3 regions of the Agarivorans sp. genome follow, and region 3 is predicted to be linked to each of the others. Evidence: predicted binding sites of a transcription regulator. Region 3 holds the regulator's gene; each other region holds the start of a gene.
What was found. Region 3 encodes sigma-54, which starts transcription at its own class of promoters, with help from an activator protein. Its sites were predicted from a motif close to GTTGGCACGNNNNTNGNNT; they were not measured.

Region 1 (10,433 bases), on a different contig from region 3:
TTGAGTTCGCCTTCTTTTACACGATCTTTATCTGCATAAATAACCCGTGCACGAGTGGTTAAAGCAAACCAAAGGTTATCCGGATGACGCAGATGAGAAGGAACAACCTCATTCAGTACTGGTGAATTAACCGGTGCAAGTAGACCTGCAGCGCGCACTTCTTCCAAGCGACCAATGTCTACGGTTAACACCAAATCAGCTGGGTTATTGGCGCCAGCGGCTTTAATCTTTTCAGCCAAACCTTTTTCCGCATGAACCACATTCACCTTAATGCCCGTTTCAGCAGTAAATGCATCAGTTAAAGGTTGTAGCAAGCTTTGTTGACGGTAGGAGTAAAGGTTAACCTCTTCACCCGCGTAACTTGGCCCAGCAACTAGCAAGCTAGCTAACAATGGAAAGGTAGAAAAAAAACCAAATTTTTTCACAGACAGATCCCCAAAAAAAGTTAAACACTAATCGTTATCATTTGATTTAAGGTTAACATGGCTAACTAAAATTGACTACCAGTAAAACATGAAAAAGGCCTGCAAAGCAGGCCTTTAAATCAAGATTTTGTTAACTAAATATTAGCTAGAAGATTTTACTGTTACGAACTCAGGGTAGGCATCGATGCCACAATCTGAAAGGTCCATACCGTTCATTTCTTCTTCTTCTGAAACTCGGATACCCATTACTGCTTTCAAGATGCTCCACACGATGAAGCTTGAAACAAATACCCAGCCGAAGATAGTTAGAGCACCAACAATTTGGCCACCGAAGCTAGCGTCACCATTAGTAATTGGCACAATCAATAGACCGAACAAGCCAACCACACCGTGTACTGAGATAGCACCTACTGGATCGTCAATCTTAATTTTGTCGAAGAATACGATAGAAGCAACTACCAATACGCCTGCTACAGCACCGAATAAAGTGGCTTGAAGCGCGGTTGGTGTAGAAGGTTCAGCAGTAATTGCCACTAGACCCGCTAAAGCGCCGTTTAATAGCATTGTTAGGTCAGCTTTACCCCAAGTTAACTTACATACGATAAGAGCTGTAAGTGAGCCAGCAGCCGCAGCAGCGTTAGTATTTAGGAATACCATTGCAACAGAGTGAGCGTTAGCAGCATCGGCTAGTTTCAATACAGAACCACCATTGAAGCCGAACCAACCCATCCATAAAATGAAGGTACCTACTGTCGCTAGCGGCATGTTAGAACCAGGGATTGGGTTAATTGAACCGTTTTTACCGTATTTACCTTTACGAGCACCTAGTAGTAATACACCGGCTAGTGCAGCAGAGGCACCGGCTAAGTGAACAATACCTGAACCCGCGAAGTCAAAGAAGTTAAGTTCGTATAAACCAAACACAGATTGACCGCCCCAAGTCCAGCTACCTTCTAGAGGGTAGATGAAACCAGTAAGCACTACAGCGAAAATCAAGAAGGCCCAAAGCTTCATACGTTCAGCTACGGCACCAGATACAATTGACATAGCCGTGGCAACGAATACTACTTGGAAGAAGAAGTCTGAAGCACCAGAGTAAACACTTCCGCCCTCAAAGCCTTCTTCGGCTTTAGAGGCTAGAATGCCGCCTAAGTCAAAGGCTTCAATGCCAGACAAGAATGCTGTTCCGTCGTACATGATGGCGTAACCGCAAATCAGGTACATCACACAAGCAATAGAATAAAGAGCGATGTTTTTAGTTAAGATTTCAGTGGTGTTTTTAGCGCGAACTAAACCAGCTTCCAACATTGAGAAACCAGCAGCCATCCACATAACTAAGGCGCCACACACCAAAAAGTAAAAGGTGTCGATGGCGTATTGCAGTTGATAAATTTCGTTTTCCATAATTACTTCCCCGTAATCCCTATTATTAGCCAGCTAAGGTCAAACTTAGATAGCCTCTCCATCCATTTCGCCAGTACGAATACGTACAACATTGCTTAAGTCATAAACAAAAATTTTGCCGTCACCAATTTTTCCGGTGTAAGCTGCACTTGAAATCGCCTCAATGATGCGGTCTACATTTTCTGAGCTAGTGGCAATTTCTAACTTCACTTTTGGTAAAAAATCGACTTGGTATTCAGCACCACGATAAAGTTCGGTATGACCTTTCTGACGGCCAAAACCCTTTACCTCTGACACTGTCAAACCATCTACGCCAACTTCAGCAATGGCTTCACGCACGTCATCCAATTTGAATGGCTTAATTATCGCGCTAATTAGTTTCATTTGAGCTCCTCCAAAGAGTCATCGTTAACTTTTCCCTCTTAAGCAAATACAAAGCTTATGCCAAAAGCAATAAATCAATATTTATCAAACACTTAAAATCAAAAAGAAAAATCAAAACAAAACACAAAGCACCAATACGGTGCATATTCTTTATTAGCTGCGCCATATAGGTTCAATCCATTATCCGCCGCGGGAAAGCAGCACTAATAGTGTGCAAGCCCCCTAATTAACAACATCAAGGAGGAAACAAAAACCAAGGGTAAAAGTTTAACTAAATGATTAAGAGGAGGAATTTCTTAAGTGAGGATAAATTGGCGAGCTTTAGCCATGAATGCAAGCTTGCACCAGCTTAATAAGAAGCAATTGCATTTAATAGCTCAATGAAGTCATCGAAGCCACAGGCACTTTCACTGGCATCAAGGCTCATCGGCTGATCAATCAGGGAACTAGGTTGTTCGAGAGAGTCTTCGGATACTGAAATCAAGATTTCGTCTCGATTAGCGATAAAGCGAAATTCATCGCTATCCAGTCGTAACTCGGCTAACTCATGCAGGGCCATTAGCTGGGCCAGCAGCTGTTGTGGAAACTGACGATGTTTATTGATTTCTCGTTCCAACCACATCGCTAAACAACGATGCTCATCACCACAATCAATCATTAATTGACCGTCCAAAGAACGGCGTATCGTCAGTTCCATAGTTACACTTTAATTATTCACACAAGCAGCGGCTAAGTTTACGCTAACTGTCGTCTCAAGCCTAGTCGGAACCAAGTCATAAGCGGCATTAGGTTTAAGTTTAAAGCGCGCCGCCACTGCAGCTTTTAGCTTCTTATCGAGGGTCTCAAGATTAAGTGGTTTTATCACCAAGCCTTGCACATCCAACAATACGTTGAAACCAAGTAACTGCTTATTTGCCTCAGAGTTGATGGAAACAATTGCTACGTCTGAGCTGGCTAATGTTTTGCCAGTTCGTATTGCCTTGATGAGTTGCAGGCCTTGATAGCCTTCCAACTCGGTGTCCACAACAATCGCTTGAAACTCATGGCTCATCAATCGCTGATGTAGCTCATCTAAATCCGAGAAGACTTCTAGATAGTTTAATTCGCCCTCGGTTTTAGCGGCGAGGATCTGCTCACAGGTATCAGGATCACTAAATAGCGCAGCTTTAGGCTGTTCAAAAATCGCTTCAGACTTGAGCAGGTTTAAGCCTGGTTCCGATTCACACCTCGCGATATAGCCCTTTTTAGGGATAGTAGCGATAGTAAGCTCAGTATTATTTACAGTAGTGAGGACTTTGCGTAACTGAGAAATGTGCTGATTGATAGTATGATCGGAGACACTACGCCCCCAAACAGCTTCAGACAAGTCGTCTCTTCCTACAACTTGATTAACATGTTTGCACAAATACCCCAGCAAATGGGTTCTTAACGGACCTAAATAGGCAGTTCTATCCTTAAACGTAATACTATTTTGGCTCATATCTACGGCCAACGGGCCAACTACAACAACATCATTAAAGGACATATCGTCTTCCAACAGCAAGCGAATAAACTAGTAATTCTAGCGTTCCCTTTTATACAGTAAAAACTGTAATCATCCAAATTCAGCAGGATATAATAGGGGATTTTATGTTTATTTTGTAATATTGAGCGAAAAAATTGATATTTTTTAGTCTTTAATATAATAACAGTTCAACTTGGGGTTTGGCTAGCAGATATAAAAAAACGCGGCATAGGCCGCGTTTTGTTTTTCAAAGCAACATTTAAACTGCTTTTTGAATGATCACATCATCAGCTTTATCGGTATAATCGCTAATTTGATCGAAGTTTAAGTAACGATAAGTATCTGCCGCTGTCGCGTTAATTTGCGCTGCATATTCTAAATATTCTTCCGGAGTAGGAAGCTTACCTAAAATTGCCGCCACCGCAGCCAACTCGGCGGACGCCAAAAACACGTTAGCCCCAGTACCTAAACGGTTAGGGAAGTTACGCGTTGAAGTAGACACAACCGTAGAGTTATCGGCTACTCGCGCTTGGTTACCCATACACAAAGAACAACCAGGGATCTCGGTACGGGCGCCAACACGACCATAAATACCGTAGTAACCCTCGTTAGTTAATTGTTTTTGATCCATACGCGTTGGAGGAGCAACCCACATCCGCGTAGGTAAGGCACCTTTATGTTTATCAAGCAACTTACCTGCGGCACGGAAGTGACCGATGTTGGTCATACATGAGCCCAAGAATACTTCATCAATCTTCTGACCCGCGACTTCTGATAATAAACGCGCATCATCAGGGTCGTTCGGCGCACACAATACCGGCTCACGAATTTCAGCTAAATCAATTTCAATTACCTCAGCATATTCGGCATCGGCGTCGGCTTCCATTAGCTCTGGGTTAGCAATCCACTCTTCCATTGCAGTGATTCGACGCTCAATAGTACGTCTGTCACCATAGCCTTCAGCGATCATCCACTTCAACATGACGATGTTGGAATTTAGATATTCAATGATGGGCTCTTTACCTAACTTGATAGTACAACCCGCAGCACTGCGCTCTGCTGACGCATCAGATAACTCAAAAGCTTGCTCTACTTTTAGCGATTCCAAGCCTTCGATTTCTAAGATGCGACCAGAGAAAATGTTTTTCTTACCTTTTTTCTCAACAGTTAACAAACCGCGCTGAATCGCCGCATAAGGAATCGCATGCACCAAATCACGCAAGGTTACACCAGGTTGCATTTCACCTTTAAAGCGAACCAAAACTGATTCAGGCATATCTAGCGACATAACACCGGTTGCAGCAGCAAAAGCCACTAAACCTGAACCCGCAGGGAAAGAAATACCAATAGGGAAACGTGTATGTGAGTCACCACCGGTACCAACGGTATCAGGCAACAACATGCGGTTTAACCATGAGTGAATAATGCCATCACCGGGACGCAACGACACACCACCACGATTCATGATGAAATCAGGAAGAGTATGATGGGTGGTAACGTCTACCGGTTTAGGGTATGCCGCAGTATGACAGAAAGACTGCATGGTTAAGTCGGCTGAGAAGCCCAAACAAGCCAAATCTTTTAATTCATCGCGCGTCATTGGGCCGGTGGTATCTTGTGAACCCACGGTCGTCATTTTCGGCTCACAATATTGACCTGCGCGAATGCCGGCCACACCACAAGCTTTACCCACCATTTTTTGCGCCAGCGTAAAGCCTTTGCTTGAAGCGGCTACGTCTTGTGGGCGTTTAAATACTGTGGAAGGCTCTAAACCTAGAGAAGCGCGAGCTCGGTCGGTTAAGCCACGGCCAATAATTAATGGAATACGACCGCCCGCACGAACTTCATCAAGCAACACTTCGGTTTTTAGCTTAAAGGTCGAGATAACCTCGTCAGTACCGGCTTTTTTCACTTCTCCAGCAAATGGATAGATGTCGATCACATCTCCCATAGCAAGCGCTTCAACGTCCAGTTCAATGGGCAAGGCTCCAGCATCTTCCATGGTATTGAAGAAGATAGGGGCAATTTTACCGCCCAAACAGAAACCGCCACCACGTTTGTTTGGCACGTAAGGAATGTCGTCCCCCATTAGCCAAAGCACCGAGTTAGTCGCCGACTTACGTGAAGACCCCGTCCCCACAACATCACCCACATAAACCAGTGGGTGTCCTTTTTCTTTTAACGCTTCAACCTGCTTCATCGGGCCAACCACGCCGGGCTGATCGGGTTCAATGCCTTCACGGGCATTCTTCAGCATCGCTAAAGCATGTAATGGAATATCAGGACGAGACCAAGCATCTGGCGCTGGCGATAAATCATCGGTATTGGTTTCGCCAGTGACTTTAAATACGGTTAAAGTAGACTTTTCAGCCACTTCAGGGCGACTTAAAAACCACTCCGCATCAGCCCAACTCTGCATGATTTGCTGGGCAAACTGGTTACCCTCTTTGGCCTTCTCTTCTACATCATGGAAGGCATCAAACACCAACAGGGTATGAGACAAGGCTTTAGCTGCAATTGGAGCCAGTTCATCATTATCTAACAAAGAAATTAGCGGCTCAATGTTGTAACCGCCCTGCATAGTGCCTAGCAATTCCGTGGCATAAGCAGGAGAAACTATTGAGGAACTCACTTCACCAGCGGCCACAGCAGCTAAAAATCCCGCTTTTACATAGGCGGCTTCATCAACACCTGGGGGAATTCGATTCGCGAGTAAGTCGAGTAAGAAGTCTTCTTCACCGGCTGGGGGCGCTTTAAGTAACTCAACTAATCCTGCAGTTTGTTCAGCATCAAGGGGTTTAGGTACAATACCTTCAACAGCACGCTCTTCGACGTGTTTGCGGTAGCTCTCTAGCACGGCTCGCTCCTTATTGTAATAATGCCCGAAGGGGGATATCCATATGTTGGGCCTTTACTATAACTGGCCTCATGGGGTGGTGATTATAGCTGTTTTAACTATAAATTAAAATATAGATGTTTTAGCAAAAACTTAAAAAAACCAACAAAACCCAATAAAAACAATACCTTAACATGCATGTAATACTTTAGCCACAGAGCCTCAAGTTACATTTAATTTACATTTAGGCAATATTTAGAAGTCGTTGCCAATAAACAGATATAAAGTTTGTTCTTCTTGATTGTGGCCATAAGCTAAAACAATCGGCCCTAAAAGGCTGCTATCCAAGGCAGTAAACAAGCTAGCTGCCCATAGTGACGAATGTAGTGAGATGTCACTAGCGCTATTCCAAACCCCACCGTTTTCAATCGAACCGCCAATAAACACCGGTGCTTGAAATATCGGGCTGTTATAGTGATGTAGTTGATAAAAATACATTAATCCACTTAAGGCCTTGTAACGCCCCGATAGCTGCTCATAACTAAAACCAGACAGGCGTAAAAACCCACCTAAATCTTGAGCATCGGTAGGAATAACAAAATCACTACCGGTACTGCCGTATTCACCAAACCAATTCAAATGATGTTTACCCCAAGAAAAGGGGTATTTCCAACGCCCTTCAAAACTCGGAGAATAAGCGCTCGATTCATCGCTGACGTTTTCATGATAGAGGCTTAAGGTCAACTCAAGTAGCTTTCCTTCAGTAGGAAAAGCCCAACTATTTAGCGTGTCATAATCAAAAGTTAAATAAGGTCCATAAAGCCAATAATTAGCCTCACCATCTAAGCCAGATACATCCAAAGCACCGTGTTTAGCCGCTAGCCCTAGCCCCCACTCCTGCCAAGGACGATAATTCCAAGCAAGATGAGTACGCAGGCCTATATCTTCAAAATCAACCGCGAGGTACTCAACTCCCTCGCCGACATCATAAACTCGCCGCTGGCGTTTATCGTACTCCGCAGCGACAGACCAAGCGTAGCGAAGGTGGTCGGTAAACGGCGTATAAAACTCGGTATATAAACGTTTCACCGTGCCCACTTCCACCTCATTACGCCATTCAGCACCATAGCGGTTGAGGTTAGATAAGGTAAAACCTAAACCAAAGTTCACTTCAGTTTGATCCTGGAAGTTTTCCTGAAGGCCAAACTTCATATCAAAATAACCCGGCCCCCAGCTTTTTTCATAAATATCAAGATGAATAACATTTTCGCCTTGTTCAGTGGCAATACGGTAATCCACTCGCTCAAAAGTGCCTAAGGCATAAAGCTGGCGGATCCGCTGTTCTAGCTCTTCCTTAGATAACAATTCACCTTGGTTCAACTGCAAGCGAGACAACACCACCTCATCGCCTAGCCTTGAATTATTGTTAAGTTTAATTTTCCCCACCACGAATTGCTCATGCAAGGCCAAGTCGGCACGTCGCTGATTAACTTGCTGGCGGTAAGCTAAATACTGCTGAGGCTCATCTCCCAAGGCTAAACGCTTGGCCAATGCGGCAAGCGGCGCACGCCCCGCCTCTAATCCTCGAGTTACCGCAAGAGGCATCAGCGCAAAGTCGCCAGTTTCAATGCCATCCATATTGGGGCTAATTAATAAATCGTCGTCATCGAGTAAGGCGATTTGCCGCTCCGTTCCTGAGCGGGTTAAAAAAATCGACAACTGATCAAGCGTATCAACGGCACTATTTAATTGCTCCTGAGGTTTAAGTCGCGCGCCAATATCCACCGCAATAATCAGCTCTGCCCCCATCTCTTTAAGCACATCAACAGGCAAGTTATTCACCACCCCACCATCGGCCAGTTGGCGGCCGTCAATTTGCACTGGGCGTAAGGCCCCCGGAACCGACATGCTGGCCTGCATGGCGGTAGCCAAATCACCATGGTCAAGAATGACCGGCTTCATCAAGGCCATGTCGGTGGCTACCGCTCTATATGGAATGGCTAACTGATCAAAGCTGCTTAGCGCTTCTAAGTTACTGGTGGCATAACGTAATATTTTAGCCATGGTTTGGCCTTGTACCGCCCCTTTAGGCAGCACCACGTTTTGGCCATTCCAGCCCATCGGTAAATCAATTTGATATTGATCGCGTAACTTCTTGCGGCGTAATGACATTTCTCCGCGAGTCACGTCATCTTCATATCCGCCTTCCCAAAAAATGGAAAAAGTGACGTCTTCGATCTCTTGTGCGTCATAGCCCATTGCCAGCATAGCGCCAAAATAAGCACCCATGCTGGTACCTGCGACATAATCAACTGGGATTTGATATTCTTCGAGTAATTGGATAATCGCTAGATGAGCGGCCCCTTTCGCGCCTCCGCCACTGAGCGCTAAGCCAATTTTGGGTCGAGCAAAAGAGTTGAGAGAAAACAGGCAGCAAGCCACTAGCAGCAAGCCTTTGGCCAATAAACGTGACAAGTTCCATTCCTTTGAAAGCAATACTATAAAGGCAGCCGAGGCTGCCTTTATCACTTTAGTTTTTTAGACGCTTAGAGTCTATTTTTTCTTTTTCTTGGCCTTCGCATTAGGCAAGTCGGTAATGCTACCTTCAAAAATTTCTGAAGCTAAACCTACTGATTCATGCAAGGTTGGGTGAGCGTGAATAGTTAGCGCGATGTCTTCAGCATCACAGCCCATTTCAATGGCCAAACCAATCTCACCTAATAGCTCACCGCCATTAGTGCCCACAACCGCACCACCAATAACACGACCAGATTCTTTATCAAAAATCATCTTAGTCATACCATCAGGACAGTCTGAGGCAATAGCGCGACCCGAAGCAGCCCACGGGAATACCGATGCTTCGTAGTTAATACCTTGAGCCTTGGCTTCTTTCTCGGTTAAGCCCACCCATGCCATCTCTGGCTCGGTGTAAGCAATAGAAGGAATCACTTTAGGATCGAAGAAATGTTTCTTACCGGCAATTACTTCTGCAGCAACGTGACCTTCATGCACGCCTTTGTGCGCCAACATGGGCTGACCCACGATGTCACCAATCGCATGAATGTGTGGCACATTGGTACGCAGCTGTTTATCAACCTCAATGAAACCACGCTCGGTCACTTCAATACCGGCTTTTTCTGCGTCTAAGCCTAAACCATTAGGTACACGACCCACCGCCACCAATACCGCGTCGTAACGTACTGGCTCATGCGGCGCTTGCTTACCTTCGTAAGTCACGTATAAGCCATCAGTTTTTGACTCAACCGCTACTACTTTAGTTTCTAGCATAATGTTGAACTTGTCTTTCACCTTCTTGGTGTAAGCGCGTACTACATCTTTATCTGCCGCTGGTACTAGTTGGTCAGCAAACTCAACCACATCAATTTGGCTACCTAGGGCACCATAAACAGTACCCATTTCCAAACCAATAATACCACCGCCCACAACCAGTAATTTACCGGGAACTTCTTTTAGCTCAAGGGCGTCAGTTGAATCCCAAACTCGCGGGTCATTATGCGGAATGAAAGGCAATTTAACCGGGCGAGAGCCCGCTGCAATAATCGCATTGTCGAAATTGATAGTAGTAACACCGTCTTCGCCTTCTACTTGCAAAGAATTCGCACCGGTGAATTTACCAAGGCCTTGAACAACCTTAACCTTACGCATTTTAGCCATACCGTCGAGGCCACCGGTCAATTGACCAATCACTTTCTCTTTCCAGGTACGGATCTTATTAATGTCAGTTTGTGGTTCACCAAAAACAATGCCGTGCTCTGCTAGTGATTTAGCTTCTTCAATCACTTTGGCTACGTGCAATAACGCTTTTGATGGAATACAACCCACGTTCAAACAAACGCCGCCAAGGGTTGCGTAACGTTCG
Region 2 (10,433 bases), on a different contig from region 3:
TCCTGCTACTTTCACCGCATCCCAAGCATAGGGTTCGGCCGAATCTAGCAGCGCTTGACTGGGCTTAAGTTCTCGCAGTAGCCCGGCGGTAGCCCAATCGCCGATACGGTCATGTGGCCAAAATATAATGTCTGGTCCTTCACCATTCCGTGCTTGGATCTCAAAATTACCGGTGATATCGGTGGGTTGTTTTACCATTACGCTCACACCGGTATCTTGCTCAAACTGCTCAGCAATTTGTTGCATCTGAGGGTAGCTTTTGCCGGTCCATAGGGTGAGGCCTGGGGTGGTGTCGGGAGTACTAACGGCCCAACAGTTGCTGCTTATGATTAAGCCAGCGAATAACGAATACTTCCAAAATGTCATCTTGCGTTCCCAATAACTTACCGGGCTAGATTGGAAAATTCCCGAAGCTTTTGCAAGTTATAGAATCTAGAGGCTGGCGCTTGGTCACAATTAAAACCACCTTGGGTGGGAAGAGCTGAGTTAAGTCGTTATTTGTTAGTGCAGTTGTGGCGCTAGATCGTAAAGTTAGTGCATTTAACAATCCCAGCAAGTGGCTCTTTGGTAAGCGCTATTCCCCCCTTTTTTAGCGCCTTTGGGCGCGATCCTAGCTTCATTTCTATTAGAAATAACAAAACAAATCATGAACATAGTTTCAATAAACGGGCTTGCCAGTTAGAGTATAAGCTCTTTTCTAATTAGATTAAGCAACATGGGTGAGTTTAGAGTGGGTGATTCCGCTGCCAAGGATGCATGCGGGTTGAGCTCTGAATAGCGGTTTACCTGTTGAATAAGGATATCAGTTGATGCAGTTGGCAAAATTAGATGCGCTAATCGAGCGCTTGCAAGGGCTTGAGCGAGTGATTATTCAGGCGCATGACTTTCCCGATCATGATGCCGTAGCTTCGGCCTACGCCTTGGCCTATTTGCTGCGAAAAAAGGGCCTGAAACCACTGATCTGCTACCAAGGCTATTTGGACCGAGTGTCGCTACGAAATCTTATTGATTGGTTGGATATTCCCATCAGTAAAGCCCATCAATTAGATCTTAAACCCAGTGACAAGATCATCGTGGTAGATGGTTGCATAGGTGAAAAAAATGTCACCGATTTACCGGGTTTGGAAGTGGGGGTGATCGACCACCATCAAGTGACTGCGCCGGATTTTGTTTGGTACCACGATGTTCGCCCTGATTATGGCGCTACGGCTACCATCATTCTGGAGTATTTTTTTCACTATCAGCTGCCTATTCCGCAAAAAATAGCCACCGCCTTGCTGGTGGGCTTGGCATTTGATACAGCCAACTTTACTCGCGCGGTTAGCCCTGCCGATGTACAAGCGCTTATTCAATTACAGCAATGTGCCGATATGAGCATTGTTAATCGCATTTGCCGTAATCAGATTGAATATCAAGAGCTTAACTTGTTCCATTCGATGTTGGACTCAATCAAAAAAGTGAATAACTGTGCCTTTGCTAGCCTGCCTGATGGCTGCCCAAAAAACATGTTAGGGGTATTGGGTGATTTCCTACTATCGGTGGATGAGATAGACATAGTGGTGCTGAGCGCGCGCAATCAAGAAAAAACGTTTATTTCGCTTCGCTCTGAATGTAGCCACAATAACGTGGCAAAAATTGTGCGCCAAGCTTTAAATGATTCGGGCATTGGCTTTGGTGGGGGCCACGCCCACATGGCAGGAGGCGTGATTAACAAAGTGTTTTCTGCCGCGCATGAGGCGAACTTCATCTTTGAACTGTTTAGGCCTAAATTGCAGCTGGCTTAGCGGCGCTCGCAGCTGGTGCAGCCCCTACAGGCTGAGCGGGTTGTTGGGTCGAGGCGGCTGCGCTGTACCTTGCAATAGGCATTTTTTAGGGCGCGCCTAGCCGCAAACCAATCACTGGGTTTGGCGATTAATAGGTTGCCATAAAAGCGTTTGGTTAAGGGCTGTCGATATTGCTCGATGAAGCTCGAATCAAAATCGATCTCAAAGTAATCTAGCGCCTCTTCTATTCGCTTAAAGCTTTGGATTTTGTCCTGTAGTTGTTGTTTGTTATTCATTTTCTCACCTGCTTAACTAAGCCTAACAGCGGCCTGTTTCCCATTTATTGATATGGCATAATGGCCAGTCAATTTATTGCTTATAGGTGCCTTTTATTTTGCGCTTGCGAGACTATCAGCAGGCATCGGTAGATGCTGTTTTAACTCACTTTCGTGGCAGTGATGATGCGGCGGTGCTGGTGCTGCCTACTGGGGCAGGTAAAAGCATTGTAATTGCCGAGTTAGCCCGCTTAGCGCGTTACCCCATTTTGGTATTGGCCCACGTTAAAGAGTTGGTGGAGCAAAACCATCAGAAGTTTAAAGACTATGGCTTTAGCGCTGGGGTTTACGCCGCAGGGCTGGGCAAAAAGCAAACCGAGCATGCGGTTACTTTTGCCAGCGTGCAGTCATTAAGTCGCAATCTTGAGCAGTTTAATGACTATTATTCTTTGCTGGTGATCGACGAATGTCACCGGGTGGCTGACGACAGCGATAGTCAATATCAACGCATTATTCAGCATCTAAAAATCCATAACCCGCAACTTAAAGTGCTGGGTTTAACCGCTACGCCCTATCGTTTAGATAAGGGCTGGATCTACCAGCAGCACTATCATGGCTATGTGCGTGGCCAAGCCGATGCTTTTTTCAAAAAATGTATTTATGAACTGCCGCTGCGCTACTTAATTAGCAAGGGCTATTTAACCCAGCCGCTGGTAGTGGATGCCCCCGCTGCGCGTTATCAGTTTGATGAGTTGCCAGCCAGCTACACGGAAGCCCAGTTGGATCAGTTTTTAGCACGTTGCCCACGGGTGACTCAGGCCATTTGCCAGCAATTATTACAATTGGCTGAGCAGCGCCGAGGGGTGATGATATTTGCCGCTTCGGTAAAGCATGCCCAGGAGATTGCCAGTTACCTACCGGCCGAGCAAACCGCGCTACTCACTGGCGATACCGCCAATAAGCTGCGCGACCAATGGGTGGAGCAGTTTAAACGGCAGCAGCTTAAGTTTTTGGTGAATGTATCGGTACTCACCACCGGCTTTGATGCGCCCCATGTGGATTTAATTGCGATTTTGCGACGCACCGCCTCGGTGAGTTTGTATCAACAAATTGCTGGGCGTGGTTTGCGTTTATATGAGGGAAAAAGCGATTGCTTAATCATTGATTATGCGGGCAATAACTACGACTTATACCAACCAGAAATCGGCGAAGTAAAACCCAACCCCAACAGCGCTTTGGTGCAGGTTAGCTGTCCCAAATGTGGTTTTGCCAATATGTTTTGGGGAGTCTGCGATAAAGACGGCGAGCTAATTGAGCACTATGGCCGGCGTTGTCAGGGCTTGGTGCCTGCTGAAGATAAGCCCGAACAGCTACAGCAATGTGATTATCGTTATCAATACAAGCAATGCCCGCAGTGCAACGGTGAAAACGACATTGCCGCGCGCCAATGCCAAAGCTGTGGCTGTCAGCTAAGTGACCCAGATAAGTTATTGAAAGAAGCCTTACAGCTAAAGGATCGTATGGTGTTGCGTTGCAGTGGCATGTCGTTTAGTGCTCAAGAGCAGCAACTTAGCGTGATTTACCACGATGAAGATGGCGCAGAGCTAAAAGAGCAGTTTAATTTCGCTTATGCCAAGGCGCGGCAAGCCTTTAATCAGCATTTTTCTCGGCGCATCAGCGGCCCAGCCAATTTGCCCAATACCGCAGAGCAGGCCTTACAGCAGCTAAATAACATGGTGCATCCCGATTTTGTTATCGCCAAAAAGAACAAACATTATTGGAAAATTGAGCACCGGATCTTCGATTACCAAGGGCCTTATCGTAAGGCCCATCAGCAATATTAGTCTTAGTTTGCGGAATTATTTGAGTAGTTCGGGTTTAAGTAGTGGTGCCACAAAGCTTTTATGTTGCTGGATTTCCTCCAAGCTCAAACCTGTTAACTCATAAGGAAAGACCAGCCAGTCGTCGGTTTGGTGCAAACAAAAATCGGGGCTAATGTCAGTTTGGTTGAAGCTAGGGCGCTCCCACAAAGTGGCTACCTTCACCTGACTTGGCATGTTGCGTTTAAGCTTGCTGCTGAGGCGATTTATTACCGCTTGAATGTTATGGCCGCTGCTAAATACGTCATCTACAATCAGCAAGCTGTCATCCACATTTAGGTTTTCCAATAAATATTGAATCCCATGTACGCGGATCTCCTCGGGTGCGTTAAGAATGTTTTGATAGCTGCTTTGCCCCTGATAAGAGGTACGCAAAGAAATGTGGTCGGTATTTACCCCAAGGGTTTGTAGACACTCTTGCACGTAAATGCCCACTGCACTGCCGCCTCGCCACAAACCCACGATAAAGCTGGGACGAAAGCCACTTTCATAGATGTTTACGCCGAGGCGAAAGGCATCTTCGATCAGCTTTTCCTCTTCGAGATAGCGTTTGTTCATGCTATGGGGGGGATTTTTTACTGCAGCATCTTTACTTGGCATATTGAAGGCCTACTCTTTACAAAACAATTTCACGATTGTGATTTTATACTATAACCTTGAGCACTAGGTCAGCAACGATTATTGGTAATCACTGAAGATGAGCGAAAAATTATATTTAAGCGGACAGTCCCTACTTGAAGATTCGTTCCGCTTAGCCAAACAAGTATTAGACAGCGATTTTAAGCCCACTTTCACCATTGCGGTGTGGCGAGGCGGAGCGCCCATTGGTATTGCGGTGCAAGAGTATTTGGCTTTTCACGGGGTGACCACCGACAACATTGCGATTCGTACTTCCTCTTATGCGGCGGCCATTGATCAGCAGTCTAAGCAGATTAAAGTGCATGGCTTGAGCTATTTGGTTAAGCATGTACAGCATCATGATAAGTTGCTGATTGTTGACGATGTATTTGATACCGGCCGTTCCATTGAAGCGATTATTAGCGAGTTGAGACGCTTAGCCCGTCTAAATACCCCGGAAGATATTCGCGTAGCGGTGCCGTATTATAAGCCCGAGCGCAATCTCACTGAGCGGGTGCCCGATTATTACCTGCACGAAACCAAGCAATGGTTAAAGTATCCGCATTCTTTAGAGGGCCTAAGCCCCGAGGAGATTGCCGAGCATCGTCCCGAGTTATATCAGATTTTAAAAGCCCACCTGTAAAACGATTTGAGAGGTAGCATGCTTAGCCAAGCCGAATTTTCCCAAACTTGTTATGAGAAGTTTTTGTCCTATTTTGATGAAGTGAAGCGGGGCAAAGGCGGTGATTTACAAAAGGGGCGGCTAGAAGGTTTTATGCAAGCCGCTGAGTTGTTAGGCATAGTTGAGCGAGCACGCGCTCAAGCCTTGATGGAACAAGCCCACATGCAGGTGTTTGGTGAAACTATTGCCGAGCGAGAGCGGCGTAAAAAGGCCTTAAAAGAATACGACGAAGAGTGGTTAAACATTCCCAGTATTCAGCGCCAGCAAAAATAAGCCGCCTTGGTCGGGCTACGACCAAGGAGCAAAGCCTAGCTTAAAGGTGGATAAGCAAACTGTTCGACGAACTGGGCGACTTTAGCTAAATGGGGCTGAAGCTGCGTTTGGTAGTTCAGCCATTTATAGCGCGAGTGCTGGTAGATTTCTTCCACCACTTGGTTGCTTGACGCCGACATCACAATCTTCTGCTGAGCGTGCTGATTAAACTGGTGGTAATCCTCGCTCACAGGCAAGTTGAGAAACTCAAATAAAGCCTCGGCCTGAGGCTCCAAGTCTTCCACCAAATCTTCATAACGCACATAGTGAATATTTAAATCCAATTGTTGCTGATAACGTTGAAATAGCGTGAACACTTGTTGGTAGTAGCTAAAGCAATCGGCTAGGCGGTTCAACTTAGCCTGTTGTTGGTTATTGGCCGAGTTTTGTTGGAAATTACTCAAACACACATCGGCTGGGTGGCGCAGGCAAAAGATGATTTTGGCTTTAGGAAATAGGCTTAAAATCAGCGGTAGCTCTACCGTATACAGCGGAAACTTGTCAACAATGACGCTGTCGGGCTTCAGCTCAAAGCCTAACTCCCTGATGTAGTCGTAGTAGCCTTGGCGCAATAATTGGCGCTCGCTGGGGCTAAGTGTGGCCAAATCTTCGGGGTAGCGTTTATTCAGTTGTTGGCTCATCGCCTGGCCCACTGAATACAGTGAGCGGGTTTCACTTAAAGCTATCACTCGTTGTTGGGTATCTAAAATGTTCTCTAACAAGGTGGTGCCCGAGCGATTAAAGCCCATCATAAATACCGGCTCTGGCTCGGCATCGTTTTGCGCTAAAGTGGGCTGCTGCTTAATAAAGTTTAAATCGAGTTTTTGATAGCTGGCGACTAAATCTTGGTGGCTTTGCGCTTGGGCTCGTTGGTGATTCAGCGCGGCCATGGCCGAGTAATCGTTAAAAGCTGCCGAGTAATCTTGCAGCTGGTCTCGTGCATCGGCGCGTAGCTTGTAGGCTGCTTTTTTGCGCATAAAATCAAGCTGGTTAATTAGCTCATCGCTAAGTAATTCAATGCATTGTTCGGGATGTTTCTGGCGCAAGGCCAGCTCGGCTCGGTAGTAGACTATCCAACTCTTATTGGGGTAGTCGATAGCGGCTTGTTGTAATAGCTGTTCGGCACGCTTGTGTTCTCGAATGAACATTAGGGTGTCTATGGCAAAGGCCACTTGCCACTCTTCAATTAAGGCGCTGTGTTGCAGCAGCGCTTCAATTCCATCTAAGGTTTGTTGGCGCTGGTTTTGTAGCTTGGCGGCGGAGATCTCTAGAGCTAGGGCTTTGGCCAGTTGACCGGGCCAATGGCGCATTTTGGCGCAAAGCTCGGTTAACTGTTGGAAGCGCCCCTCGGCCAAATAGCATTCTCCTAAGGGGCTGGCTATATCGGCATTGTCGGCTCCATCAATCAGTGCAAAACATTGCTCAAAAGAAGCGATGGCGGCTTGTAGTAGACCCAGCTGTTGTTCGGCTAAGCCGATGTTTTTATAACAGTTATTTCGTTGCTGAAGATTGTCGCAAAGGGCTAGCGCCTGCTGGTAAGCGTCGCGGGCTCGCTCAAATTTTTGCTGTTGAAACAAACTGTAAGCCGCCAGCTCTAAACTTTGAAAATTTTGCTGCGACTTAAGCTGATTAATTTTGTTAATGGTGGAAAAAGCCTGACTGAATTTACCCGCCTGTAAGGCTTTAACGGCTTTCTCCATAATGCGCTGCCGCTGTTCCGGCTTCATGCTGCGATCCTGTTTACTGAGCTAATTAGCGCTTACTTTACTGAAACTGTACAGGCTGTCTTGTTAAAGCTTAACAAAATATGCGCTGGCGCTTTGTTTCATAAAAAATCGTTAACTGGGTGGGCTATTGCTGGTGAAATTTTAATCCTAAACAACTAAGCGTGAATACATTTGTTCAGCTCTAGCTTAAGTGAGCTAACTCTCATTTTTCTGTTCTGTATTGGTGCAATTAGCAACTATAAATGTGCAAGCCATTAGTGAATGTTGATGAATTTGCAGGAAAAATTACCTCTTTGTAGGTATTAAAGTTATTACTTTGATTTTTTATGTTGCTATTTTGTGTTGTTGGCGCAGCCCTTGCTATCTACTTACTGAGGTCAGGGAAAGACCAAGTCAGCAGCTAATCGGGTGTTGCTTGGTAGCGGTGAAATAATCTGTATTTATGTTAGATGAATCCGCCAGACCACAGCTTTTATTTATGATTAAGCAATATAGGGAAATATTATGTCTTATTTAGCACCTGCCGAGTTTGCCACCAAAATGGTTGACGCCGGCGAATCCAAAATCTTTATGTCTACTCGCGATACGGTTATTCGCGCTTTTATGGCTGGCGCTATTTTGGCTCTAGCCGCTATTTTTGCTATTACCATCGCAGTGCAAACTGGGGTCTTCCTGCTGGGCGCCATCTTATTCCCTGTGGGCTTTTGTATGCTCTATTTAATGGGGTTTGACTTGTTAACTGGGGTATTTGTATTGGCTCCGCTGGCGCTATTAGATAAGCGGCCCGGTGTCGATGTACGAGGAATATTAAGAAACTGGGGTTTGGTCTTTTTGGGTAACTTCGGTGGCGCTTTAACCGTGGCCTTTATGATGGCCTTTATCTTTACCTATGGTTTCAACGTTGATGCCGGTGCGGTGGGCGCCAAAGCGGCTAGCATTGGTGAAGCACGTACGGTGGGTTATGCCGAACACGGCCTAGGTGGCTGGTTAACTATCTTCATTCGCGGCATGTTATGTAACTGGATGGTGTCTATGGGCGTGGTAGGCGCGATGATCTCAACTACCGTAAGCGGCAAAGTGATTGCCATGTGGATGCCGATCTTCTTGTTCTTCTTCATGGGCTTTGAACACTCAGTTGTTAACATGTTCTTGTTCCCATTTGGCCTAATCATGGGTGGTGAGTTCTCTATCTCTGATTACTTCCTGTGGAATGAAATTCCAACTGCTTTGGGTAACTTAGTGGGTGGTTTAGCCTTTACCGGTTTAACCTTATATACCACCCACGTAAGAACAGCGCCCAAGCGCAAAGTGGCTTCGGCTGCGGTAGAAGCGCCAAGCAAATCAGCACCGGCTAACGCTTAAGCTTTGCCTATGACCACTAGCCAACTGCGTGTATCGATTGGCCAATGTTCTGATAAGGGGCGCAAGCCCCTTAATCAGGACTGCTACGGCGCATTTACCCCAAGCGGAGCACAGCTACAACATAAGGGTTTTGCTGCGGTGATTGCCGACGGCATTAGCAGTAGCGAAGTGAGTCAAATTGCCAGCGAAACCGCCGTTAACAGTTTTTTAGACGATTATTATTGCACCTCCGAAACTTGGACGGTGCAGCATGCCGCTACTCGCGTCTTACAAGCCACCAATAGCTGGCTCTATAGCCAATCTCAACAAAGCCGCTACCATTACGACAAAAATAAAGGCTACGTTTGTACCCTGAGTGCTTTGGTGATTAAGGGCAATCAGGCACATTTATTTCATGTGGGTGATACTCGCATATATCGCTTAAGCCTGCAGGGTTTAGAGCAACTGACTAAAGACCACCGTGTTTGGGGCAGCGAGCAACAAAGTTACTTGAGCCGCGCCTTAGGCATTGAGCCTGAGTGTGAATTTGACTACCAATGTTTAACAATAGAGCAGGGCGATATTTTTCTGCTGTGTAGCGATGGGGTATACGAATACATCGACGCCGAGCAAGTGCAGCAAACCCTCATCGCCAATCACCATGATCTCACTAAGGCTGCCGAAGACATTGTTGCCACAGCTTATTTGGCGGGCAGTGACGACAACTTAAGCTTGCAGATTATTCGCCTTGAACAAGTGCCGCAGAGCGCGGATAACAGCCTAAAAGAGCAGGTTGCCGCCTTGTCTTTCCCTCCACAGTTAGACGCCAGAATGGAAATGGATTCTTATAAGATTATTCGCCCGATTCATCACAGCGCCCGTAGTCATGTCTTCTTAGCTGAAGATCAGCACAGTGGCCAGCAGGTAATTCTAAAAACCCCTTCGGTGGATTTACGTGGTGATGAAGAGTACCTAGAGCGCTTTTTTACCGAAGAGTGGATGGCTCGGCGAATTAACAGCGCCCATGTATTAAAGGCTAGCGCCGAGGTGCGCCAGCGACACTTTTTATATACCGTGTTTGAATATCTAGAAGGGCAAACCCTGCAGCAGTGGATCACCGACAATCCTAAGCCCGATTTGGCTAAGGTGAGGGAGATAGTCGAGCAAATTGCCAAGGGCTTGCGCGCCTTTCATCGCATGGACATGCTGCATCAAGATCTAAAGCCCGACAACATCATGATTGATAAACATGGCACCGTGAAGATCATTGATTTTGGTTCGGTATGGGCGGCTGGTTTGGCCGAGCAAGTACAGGACCATACTCAATCGTCTTTATTAGGCACCGCCTTGTACTCTGCGCCAGAGTTGTTTTTAGGTTACGGCGGCAGCGTGCGCGCCGAGCTGTTCTCGTTAGCGGTGATTACTTACTATCTGCTGTCGGGGCGTTTCCCCTATGGGACTAACGTGGCTAAAGCTAAAACCGAAGCGGCTCAGCGGCGTTTGGTATATCAGTCGGTACTTGATAGCGAGCGGGAAATTCCGGTGTGGGTGGATGACGCCCTAGAAAAAGCCTTACACCCCAATCCGCAAAAACGTTATTCGCAAATTAGTGAGTTTTTGGTGGATCTGCGCAAGCCCAACCAGGCCTTTATTAACAAAACTAGAGCACCTCTGGTAGAGCGTAACCCAGTGGCGTTGTGGCAGGGCATTTCTGCGATACTCGCTGGCGTCGTGATTTTTTTATTGGTTCGTTAAGCTCTAAGTTAACGGGCTGCATTTTGTTTAATCAAGATCGTTACTCAAGAAAGGAAGCAATATGATTAGTAGCAGAGAAC
Region 3 (10,433 bases):
TACCTCGTATGACGAATACTTATATGTTAGCGGGAGAAAGTGAGCCTGAAGAGCTGATCGCCTCGGTTAAAAAGGGCATTTATGCACCTAATTTTGGCGGTGGGCAGGTTGATATTACCTCTGGCAAGTTTGTGTTCTCGGCTTCAGAAGCTTATTTAATTGAAGACGGTAAAATTACTGCCCCAATTAAAGGAGCGACTCTTATTGGTAGTGGCCCTGAGGCGATGCAGCAGGTCTCTATGGTGGGCAATGATTTAGCCCTAGATCAAGGGGTTGGAGTCTGTGGTAAGGAAGGTCAAAGTGTGCCGGTGGGCGTTGGACAACCTAGTTTGAAGTTGGAACAGTTAACCGTAGGCGGTACCGCCTAAGTGAGGAAGGGGCCTAGGCCCCTTTTTTTATAAGGCTTGTTTGAGGTAGCTAACTAGCTCGTGATGGGCTTTGCCCGGTTTTTCTTGAGTTAACTCTTTCTTAGCCTGGCGAACCAGTTGTCTGAGTTTTTGTCGCTCTAGCTGGGGATGCGCTTCTAATAAGGCATTGATCGCTTCATCCCCTTCGCTAATTAACTGATCGCGTTGCTTTTCTAATGCCAGTTGCGCCTGTGCTTGATAGATGTGTTTGTTACGGATCTTATCTAAGCCGGCATTGATCAACTCTTCATTCTCGCTTCGCATCACTTTGCCAATGTAGTTCATATGGCGCCTATATGCTTCGCGCTTATCTTTTAAACGCTTGGCCAAGGCAATGGCTTCGCGTAGCGTTGGGCTCATTTCGATGGTGGCAAGTTGTGGATTGGTTAGCGCAACTAATTCGGCGCCAATTTTCTTTAAACGATCGGCTTCGCGCTTTATTTCCGACTTACTGATCCACTCGTCTTCCTCATCATAAGGCTGCGGGTTCTTCATTTTTTCACTCTCTAGAGACTTTTTTTACTATCTTACCAGTTCTTGCGTATAGTCGCTCGATGAGTTTTGTTATGCTATGGCGATGGAATAAAGTGAAGATCAATGATGAGTCCGGAAAAACAAGTTAGCCAAGAGTTAAGCCAATTAAAGCAGGCGGTAGAATTTGCATTGGAACAAGCTAAATTGCTTGGTGCCGATCAGTCAGAAGTGTCTATTTCTAAACAAACTGGTATTAGTGTCGCGACCCGTGAGCAACAGGTTGAGACCTTAGAATTTAACCACGATGGAGCTTTGGGCATTGCCCTGTATAAGGCTAACTGTAAGGGTAGTGCGTCAACTTCTGACTTGAGTCCTGAGGCGATAAAAAATGCGGTGAAAGCGGCTTATGATATTTGTCGCTATACGTCTACCGACAAAGCCGCAGGAATTGCAGATAAAGAACTACTTGCTACAAATATTCCCGATTTAGAGTTGTTTCACCCCCATCCCTTAGAACCCGATTATTTTATTGATGTGGCTAATCGTTGCGAGCACTTGGCCTTAAGCAACCCCAAAATTAAAGCGAGTGATGGCGCTAATATCAATAGTCACTACGGGGTGAAGGTATATGGAAATAGTCATGGCTTTTTAGCGGGCTATCCCACTAGTCGCCATAGCATCAGCTGTATGTTGATCGCCGGTGATAAAGATATGCAACGTGATTATTCCTATAGTGTAGCTCGGGACTTTGCCGATTTAGACAGCATTGAGCAGATTGCATCTAAGGCGGTTGATAAAACCTTAGGCCGTTTAAATAGCCGCAAAATATCCACTTGTGAAGTACCGGTTATTTTTGACCAAGACGTGGCTAGTGGTTTATTTGGCCATTTAGTGGGGGCGATTAGTGGCGGTAATTTATATCGGCGTTCTTCGTTTTTATTAGACGGTTTAGGTAAACAAGTGTTTCCAAGTTGGTTGTCTATTTATGAAGATCCGTTTGTAAAGAAGGGCTTGTCGAGCACGCCGTTTGATAGTGAAGGGGTCGCGCCTAAAGCCAAGCATATTATTGCTGATGGGGTGTTAGAGAGTTATTTACTGACCAGCTATTCGGCGCGTAAGTTAGGTATGCAAAGCACTGGGCATGCCGGTGGCATCCATAATTGGCAAATTAAGCACTCCGGTATCAGTCGCGCAGAGCTGTTACAGCAAATGGGCACCGGGTTGCTTGTCACTGAGCTGATGGGCCAAGGAGTGAATACTGTAACCGGTGATTATTCTCGTGGCGCGGCGGGTTACTGGGTGGAAAACGGAGAAATCGCCTTTCCGGTTCACGAAATTACCGTGGCGAGTACCTTGCAAGAGATCTACGCCAATATTGTGGCGATTGCCGATGACTTCGATAAAGAAAGCTCTATTCAGTCTGGCTCGGTGCTTATTTCTTCGATGAAAATTGCTGGTAGTTAACTAGCTTCACTAAAGCAGTGCTCGCTTATGCGAGCACTAACGTCGCCATCCCCAAGAACGAAAACAGTCCCATTACGTCCGTCACGGTGGTGAGGGCCATCCCGCCAGCTAGTGCCGGGTCGATGTTAAACTTTTTCATTAGCAGGGGAATGCTGGCGCCGGCCAAACCTGCCAAAGACATGTTAATAAACATGGCTCCAGCAATGATAACCCCTAGCGTCCAGTCTCCCTTCCAAAAAGTGACCACTAAGGCGATTACGCTGGCCCAAATCATCCCGTTAAGCATGCCAATAGCTGCTTCCTTACCAATTAGCCAGCGTGAGTTGCCTTCCCCAATATGACCCACGGCCAAGCCACGAATTACTAGCGCTAGAGTCTGGTTTCCGGCAATTCCTCCCATACTGGGCACTATCGTCATTAACACAGCCAGAGTGGCGAGTTGCTCTAGGGTGGATTCGAACATATTGCTAATTGAGGCCGCGATGAGGGCTGCACAGAGATTGATACCTAGCCAGAAAGTTCGGCGCTGAGTACTTTTAATCACTGGCGCAAAGGTATCTTCATCGTCATCCATACCGGCCATACCCATCATGCTGTGCTCTGCATGTTCACGAATAATATCCACCACGTCATCAATGGTGATACGGCCAAGCAAGCGACCCTGTTCGTCAACTACCGGGGCAGAAATCCAGTCATGTCGCTCAAATAGAGCGGCTACATCATCTTCGGCCATGTTGACGTCGATGCTTTCGGCGCTGCTGTCCATGACGTCACGGACATTCACATTGGGGTTGACTGTTAGTAGCGTGGAAAGGGGAATATCACCCAGTAATAAGTCGTTTTCGTCCACCACATATAAGGCATCGGTGGCTTCTGGTAGTTCACCACGTAAACGTAAGTAGCGTAATACTACATCGATGCTAACGTCGGCGCGCAGAGTGATGGTATCGGTGTTCATGATACTGCCAGCCGTATCTTCTGGATAGGCGAGTGCAGCTTCTACACGATGGCGATCTTGGCTATCCATCGCATCCAGCACTTCTCGATAAACACTGTCTGGCAGGCTACGTAATACGTAGGCAATGTCATCGGTATCCATGTTTTCGGTGGCTGCGGCTAGGCTTTCGGGGGCCATCAGCTGCAACACCCCTTCCATGACATCCTCGTTAAGCTCTTCGAGAATCTCACCGTGTTGTTCGGGATCGGTCAGTTGCCATAGAACCTTACGACCGGCAGGCGGGCTAGATTCCAATAATAAGGCGACATCACAGGCAGGCATTTGATGAAGTATTCGCCTAACATACACGAACATACCGCTGTCTAGAGCTTGATGAAGCTCCTGAAGGCGTTTATGTTGGTTAGGGTTTAACTCCATCTCTTCTAGCATAAGCGAATCCCTATTTGTGCTGCTGCAAGCCTTGCCTGCTAAGTGTAGCTTGAGTTTATTGCAATCGTTTTATTCTTCGTCGAAGTTAGCTTCAACCAAGGCTTGTACCGCATCTAAGGCAGCTTCCGCATCGTCTCCTTCGGCTATCAGCGTTAGGGTGCTGCCCTGCGCGCTGGCGAGTACCATGAGTCCTAATACACTGGCGGCGGAGGCGATTTTATCTCCATCCATGATACTTAATTCAGCATTAAATTGCTGGGCCAACTCTACTAATTTAGTGGCGGGGCGAGCATGTAACCCCAATTTGTTTTTTACGATAACCTGTCTAGTGAGCTTCAAGATGATGTTCCAAAGTGCGATGACGACGTTGTACTTTTCGTTTTGAGCTAAAGTGCTCGGCCAGCTTTTCCGCCACATAAACACTGCGATGTTGTCCACCGGTGCAGCCTATGGCAATGGTTAGGTAGGCACGGTTGTTGGCCTCCAAATGGGGTAGCCAGCTATCAAGTAATTGACTAATTTGATCAATATACTCAGTGACTAAGGGCTGAGCAGCGAGGTAATCTTGAACCGCTTGGTCTAAACCGGTCAGTGGGCGAAGTTGTTCTTGCCAATGCGGGTTAGGCAAAAAACGTGCGTCAAACATATAGTCTGCATCGCTGGGCACACCATTTTTGAAGCCAAAGGATTCAAATACCATAATCAGCTGTTGTTGTTTATCACCGGTGACTCGCGAGCGGATCAGGCTGCTGAGTTCATGAACCGATAACCTCGAAGTATCGATCCGTAAATCGGCGTTACTTGAGATGGGCTCTAATAGGGCGGTTTCCGATTCAATCGCCTCGGCCAGTGAAACACCGTTTTGACTTAGTGGGTGGACTCGCCGCGTCTCGCTATAACGACGAATTAGAGCCTCGTCTTTGGCATCTAAGAAGATGCTGAGCAAGTTGACTTCGGGGCCGGCATTGCGGATCACCCGCGCGATCGGTGAGGGCTCATCTGGAAGGTTACGAATATCGATGCTAATGGCAACCTTCGGATACTTTTGTTTTAAGTTGTCGATAAGCGACTGCCACAACAGTACCGGAAGGTTGTCGACACAATAATACCCGAGATCTTCTAACACTCGTAAGGCAACCGTTTTGCCTGAACCGGAGCGTCCACTAACGATGATTAGTTCCATGATGGCCCCTAATTAAGCTTAGAGTATTAGGCTACCATGATGTTGTATAGCTCGTCATCACTTTGTGCGCAGCGAAGTTGTTTACATACTTGTTTATCATTAAGTTTTTCAGCAACTTGAGATAGGGTGTTTAAGTGTTGCTGACATTGGTCTTCGGGGACTAATAAGGCAAAAACCAAATCGACGGGTTGATTGTCGATGGAGTCAAACGTTATCGCAGGATCACAGCGTAAGAAAACCGCAGTGGCTTGATGTTCACTAGCAATTCGCCCATGGGGAATCGCAATACCTTGGCCAATGCCGGTGCTGCCCATTTTTTCTCTATTTAATAAACTCTCAAAAATACTTTGAGCAGAGATATCCAATTGGCTAGCTGCCAGCTCGCTAATGATTTCTAGGGCGCGTTTTTTTGAAGAGCATTGAACTGCACGTTGCGTGCAGTTCAAACTTAGTACTTTATTTAGTTGCATTAGAGTGACTAGTGTTTAGTGAGTTTTTCTTTGTGTTTGATAACTTGACGATCGAGTTTATCGATCAGGCTATCGATGGCTGCGTACATGTCGGTGTGTTCTGAAGTGGCAAATACCTCACCACCATTTAAATGTAGGGTCGCTTCGGCGATTTGATTTAGTTTCTCCACATTTAAGATGACATGAACATTATTTATTTGTTCGAATCGTCGGGTTAGTTTGGCAAATTTTGTGTGGACATATTCTTTTAATGACTCAGTAATTTCTACGTGGTGTCCGGTAAGATTAATTTGCATAGATATCGTCCCCTGTTATAGGCCTTAGATAAGGCTTTTACGTTGGTTAGAAGGTGGAATAGCCAAAGACTCACGGTATTTAGCAATGGTGCGTCTTGCCACCTTGATCCCCTGATCTGCCAAAATATCAGCAATTTTACTATCGCTGAGTGGTTTATTGCTGTTTTCGGCAGCTACCAGTTTTTTAATTAAGGCTCTAATTGCTGTAGAAGAGCATTCCCCGCCCCCTTCGGTGGTGACATGGCTGGAAAAGAAGTATTTCAATTCAAAAATGCCACGAGGAGTATGCATAAATTTCTGGGTGGTAACCCGAGAAATAGTCGACTCATGCATTTCTACAGCTTCTGCTACATCGTTCAATACCATTGGTTTCATCGCTTCTTCTCCATACTCAAAGAAGGCTTGCTGATGGTGAACAATGCAGTTCGATACTTTTAACAGTGTTTCGTTACGGCTTTCAATGCTTTTGATAAACCACTTAGCTTCTTGTAAATGACTACGAATAAACTGGGTATCGTTGGCATTGGTAGAGGTTTTACTGAGTGAAGCATAGTGAGAATTTACCCTTAATTTGGGCATGGCGTCAGGGTTTAGTTCTACCACCCATCGACCTTGACGTTTTATGACCGAGACATCGGGAATAACGTATTGCGCCTGATTGGGTTCTACAGCGTTGCCAGGACGGGGCTCTAAGGTATGAATGAGTCGCATAACTTCACGCAACTGCTCTTCTTTCAATTTGGTTTTACGTGACAATAAGCGGAAGTCGCGATTGGCTAAGACATCGATATGGTTAGTGACAATGTCTTTAGCTTCTTTTAGCCAAGGAGTATCTTCGGCAAAGCGGCCTAATTGAATCATTAAGCATTCTTGTAAAGAGCGCGCGCCAATACCTACCGGATCGAAGTGTTGAATACGCTTTAATACAGCTTCAACTTCATCCAGCTCAACATCTAAATCGTTATTTTCACTGTCGCGTAAACCTTCTAAGAGCTGTTCGCAATTTTGAGTTAGGTAACCTGATTCATCAATCGCATCGATAATTGCCAACGCAATAGCTTGGTCAACTTCACTAAATGGTGTCAGTTGCATCTGCCATACTAAGTGGTCTTGTAAAGATTCAACGGTTTCACCTTGAAACAACATATCGCTGTCGTCGCTAACACCGCTGCTGCCTGAGCTTGAAGGTCCTGAACTGGCGCTGTAGATATCATCCCAAGTGGAATCCACCGGTAAGTCATCAGAAACAGTGTCTTGGTTAATGGCATCGCCGGCTTCTAATTGACTATTATCAACTTCGTTGTTTATACTGCTATCGTTAATTTTGTCATTAAGAGATTGAGCCTCATTAGCATCGTTGTCACTGGCGTGTGACTCATCCGCTTCGAGCAGAGGGTTACTTTCCAGTGCCTCCTGAATTTCTTGCTGCAAATCCAGTGTTGAAAGCTGGAGTAAGCGAATCGCCTGTTGTAACTGAGGGGTCATGGTCAATTGTTGACCAAGACGCAACTGCAAAGATGCTTTCATTAACTACCGCTGTTCCTTCTTCTTATTGTATTGTGTTTTTTACTTGCACTTTAACTATAGCTTGAATTGTTCACCGAGATAAACTCGTTTCACGTGTTCATTTTCAAGTATTTCTTCAGGTTTCCCCGAGGCTATCAATTCGCCTTGGCTAACGATATAGGCATGTTCACAAACATCGAGAGTTTCTCTCACATTGTGATCGGTGATCAATACGCCAAGACCACGATCACGCAGGTGTTCAATAATCTTTTTTATATCGATAACAGAAATAGGATCTACACCAGCAAAGGGTTCGTCAAGCAAAATAAACTTTGGCGCGGCGGCTAAAGCACGAGCAATTTCAACCCGGCGGCGTTCCCCACCAGACAAACTCATGCCTAGGTTTTTTCTAATGTGACTAATGTGGAACTCTTCTAAGAGGTCGTCTAAAGCCACTTGTTGTTGCTGTTTGTCGAGATCTTTACGGGTTTCTAACACCGCAAGAATATTTTTTTCAACAGATAGACGTCTAAATATAGACGCTTCTTGGGGTAGGTAGCCAATACCCTTGCGGGCACGGCTATGCATAGCCGTGCTAGATAGGTCATCGTCATCGATTAGAATTCGACCATGATCGCGAGGCACTAAGCCTACTACCATGTAAAAGGTGGTGGTTTTCCCCGCTCCATTGGGGCCGAGTAAGCCCACGATCTTACCGGTTTCTACATTCAGACTAACGTCTTTTACTACCTTGCGACCTTTGTAACTTTTGGCTAGGTTTTCAGCAATCAATGTACTCATCGTTACTGTTGTTCCTGTGGCGCAATATCGTTGAGTTGTTGCGGTAAGAAAATGGTGGTGACACGACTGTTTCCATCTCCTTGGGCTACCATTTCTTGTTTATCAATGCTGTATTTGATCATACTGCCTTTGACCAAGCTCTCTTCTTGTTTGAGTTGAGCATTGCTGCTGAGCGTTAAGGTTTGTGTTTTAAGATCGTAGCGAACCTCGTTGGCTTCGGCCTCAATTGGCTTGCCACTATCGAGCATTTGATAAAAGGTAGCGGGTTGCCCTTTGGCGATCATCACTTCGCTGCCTTTTTCTTCACTACCGATCACGCTAAGCTCGTCGGCACGCATTTTAATCGAACCTTGGGTTACCACTACATTGGTATAAAAGGTGACCCGGTTTTCTTTAATGTTAACTTCTTGGCGGTCGGCATCAACGATGATTTGCTGATTAAAATCGTCTTCTAAAGCTGTTGCTGTCCAAGAGAGTAAAAGTAAGCCCGCACTGAGCACTAACTTACTGCTGTGGGTTATGGTAAACCGCTTCAATATCATTTAATAACGTCACTATTTCGTTGGCTAAATCGCCGTTCATACCTACCCCATACAGTTCGTAAGACGGACCATATACGGTGACCGGTTGATCGCTGCTCATGGTTTCAGTTTGCAGGTCGATATCCAATTTTTCGGTAATTAAATCGCGTATGTATTCACCGCGACTTAAGTTTTTAATTACTACATTGTCATTTAGGGTGACTAATTGCTGCTGCTGTACTGTAGCCTGATCGGCATCAATTTGCCATACAGGTTGGTGGGGCGCGGGATATACCAGAATTTTCGGTTTCGTAAATTCGGTGTTTTTTAGTTGCTCAAAATATGCCATTTGTTCGGCATAAATTCGATAGCGTGGTTGGCCATCTTCAGCAAAACTCACACTGTACAGTTGCTCGGCAATAAAACTGGGCTTACTGGCTTCTCGCGTGCCGATTTGCTGTTGCTTATCGCTGGGGCTGAGTTGCCAGAGGATCAAAGCAATAACAAATAAACCAGCAAAAAACCAAGTAGGGCGGTTCATATGCTCATCCCTTGGGCTTGTTCGAGCTTACCTTGAGCTTGCAAAATAAGGTCACACAGTTCGCGTACTGCACCATAACCGCCAGCGGTTTTTGTCACAAGGTCGGCCGCCTGCTTGCATAGAGGATGGGCTGTTTGTACCGCCACCCCCAAGCCGCAAGCCTGCATTACGGGGGTGTCGACTAAGTCATCACCGATGTAGGCAACTTGCTGAGGAGCTAGTTGGAGTTGTTGCAGTAGTTCGCGGTAAGCAGCCAATTTGTCTTGTTGCCCTTGGTAAAGCTGTGTAATCCCCAAGGACTGCATACGTTGCTCTACTATCTTTGATTTACGCCCAGTAATCACCGCCACTTCCAGGCCACTGTTGATTAAGGCTTTTATGCCAAAACCGTCTAGGGTATGAAAGGCTTTGAGCTCCTCGCCTTCATTGCCCATGTAGATACGGCCGTCAGAAAAGACCCCATCAACATCGCAAATCAGCAGTTTAATGGCGGCGGCGGCGTTAAAATTTTGCTGGCTAACTTCACCGTAGGGCGTGCTAATAGTCACTAATATACTCCAGCTTGTAACAAAGTATGCATGTTGAATGCTCCGACTACTTGTGTGTTTTCAAGGACAAACAAACCATTAATTGATTTGGTTTTCATTAGCTTTAGAGCATCGAAGGCCAGCCACGAAGGCTCAATGTATTTGGGATTTTTGGTCATCACTTGAGCAATTGGCGTTTCATGGATGTCGACGCGTTGGTCTAGGATACGGCGTAGATCACCATCGGTAAAAATTCCTACCATGTGCTGCTGTTCATCGACAACACCTACCATGCCTAAGCCTTTGGCGGTGATTTCAAAAAGTGCCTCACGAATAGTTTGTTCGACTGTGACTAAAGGAATTTGTTCCCCTTTTAGCATTAAGTCGCTGACGCTGAGTAGCAGTTTTTTACCTAAGGTTCCGCCCGGATGGGAGAGGGCGAAGTCGTCGGCGGTAAAACCGCGGGCTTCTAATAAGGCGACGGCTAAGGCGTCACCCATGACTAGAGTGGCGGTGGAGCTAGCGGTTGGCGCTAAACCTAAGGGGCAGGCTTCACGCGGTACTGCTATGCACAAATGGTAGTTCGCTAGCCGTGCCATCGATGAATTAGGGTTACTGGTCATGGCGATAGAGCGCACTCCAATGCGGTTAAACACCGGATACAACGCTAGGATCTCTTCCGACTCGCCAGAGTTAGACAGTGCCAATACAATATCTTCAGCGGCGATCATGCCTAAATCGCCATGGCAGGCTTCACCGGGGTGAACAAAAAAAGCCGGAGTGCCGGTAGAGGCTAAAGTGGCGGCGATCTTGTTGGCGATATGGCCTGATTTGCCCATCCCGGTAAGAATGACTT

Region 1: a site for sigma-54 is predicted at 2,260-2,278, ahead of ACQY6Q_RS05270 (P-II family nitrogen regulator). Genes of this name have one in related genera too.
Region 2: a site for sigma-54 is predicted at 7,602-7,620, ahead of ACQY6Q_RS09515 (formate/nitrite transporter family protein). Genes of this name have one in related genera too.

Annotation. Positions count from the first base shown of each region.
Region 1 covers NZ_JBNKPP010000090.1:87-10,519, forward strand. Annotated here, with positions in the region: partial or broken gene ACQY6Q_RS05260 (extracellular solute-binding protein) at 1-425, opposite strand, end outside; gene ACQY6Q_RS05265 (ammonium transporter) at 567-1,829, opposite strand; gene ACQY6Q_RS05270 (P-II family nitrogen regulator) at 1,875-2,213, opposite strand; gene ACQY6Q_RS05275 (YacL family protein) at 2,563-2,910, opposite strand; gene ACQY6Q_RS05280 (winged helix-turn-helix domain-containing protein) at 2,920-3,738, opposite strand; gene acnB (bifunctional aconitate hydratase 2/2-methylisocitrate dehydratase) at 3,977-6,574, opposite strand; gene ACQY6Q_RS05290 (patatin-like phospholipase family protein) at 6,809-9,028, opposite strand; gene lpdA (dihydrolipoyl dehydrogenase) at 9,107-10,433, opposite strand, start outside.
Region 2 covers NZ_JBNKPP010000158.1:5,762-16,194, reverse strand. Annotated here, with positions in the region: gene malE (maltose/maltodextrin ABC transporter substrate-binding protein MalE) at 1-366, opposite strand, end outside; gene ACQY6Q_RS09550 (DHH family phosphoesterase) at 810-1,784, shown strand; gene ACQY6Q_RS09545 (nitrogen fixation protein NifW) at 1,781-2,059, opposite strand; gene ACQY6Q_RS09540 (DEAD/DEAH box helicase family protein) at 2,158-3,882, shown strand; gene ACQY6Q_RS09535 (phosphoribosyltransferase) at 3,898-4,518, opposite strand; gene ACQY6Q_RS09530 (phosphoribosyltransferase) at 4,616-5,179, shown strand; gene ACQY6Q_RS09525 (hypothetical protein) at 5,198-5,491, shown strand; gene ACQY6Q_RS09520 (sulfotransferase) at 5,527-7,257, opposite strand; gene ACQY6Q_RS09515 (formate/nitrite transporter family protein) at 7,762-8,619, shown strand; gene ACQY6Q_RS09510 (protein kinase domain-containing protein) at 8,629-10,353, shown strand; gene cynS (cyanase) at 10,415-10,433, shown strand, end outside.
Region 3 covers NZ_JBNKPP010000133.1:20,000-30,432, reverse strand. Annotated here, with positions in the region: gene tldD (metalloprotease TldD) at 1-368, shown strand, start outside; gene yjgA (ribosome biogenesis factor YjgA) at 396-902, opposite strand; gene pmbA (metalloprotease PmbA) at 1,005-2,345, shown strand; gene mgtE (magnesium transporter) at 2,371-3,732, opposite strand; gene ACQY6Q_RS08145 (HPr family phosphocarrier protein) at 3,802-4,074, opposite strand; gene rapZ (RNase adapter RapZ) at 4,058-4,915, opposite strand; gene ptsN (PTS IIA-like nitrogen regulatory protein PtsN) at 4,942-5,385, opposite strand; gene hpf (ribosome hibernation promoting factor) at 5,394-5,681, opposite strand; gene ACQY6Q_RS08125 (RNA polymerase factor sigma-54) at 5,706-7,208, opposite strand; gene lptB (LPS export ABC transporter ATP-binding protein) at 7,263-7,988, opposite strand; gene lptA (lipopolysaccharide transport periplasmic protein LptA) at 7,991-8,488, opposite strand; gene lptC (LPS export ABC transporter periplasmic protein LptC) at 8,493-9,050, opposite strand; gene kdsC (3-deoxy-manno-octulosonate-8-phosphatase KdsC) at 9,047-9,598, opposite strand; gene ACQY6Q_RS08100 (KpsF/GutQ family sugar-phosphate isomerase) at 9,598-10,433, opposite strand, start outside.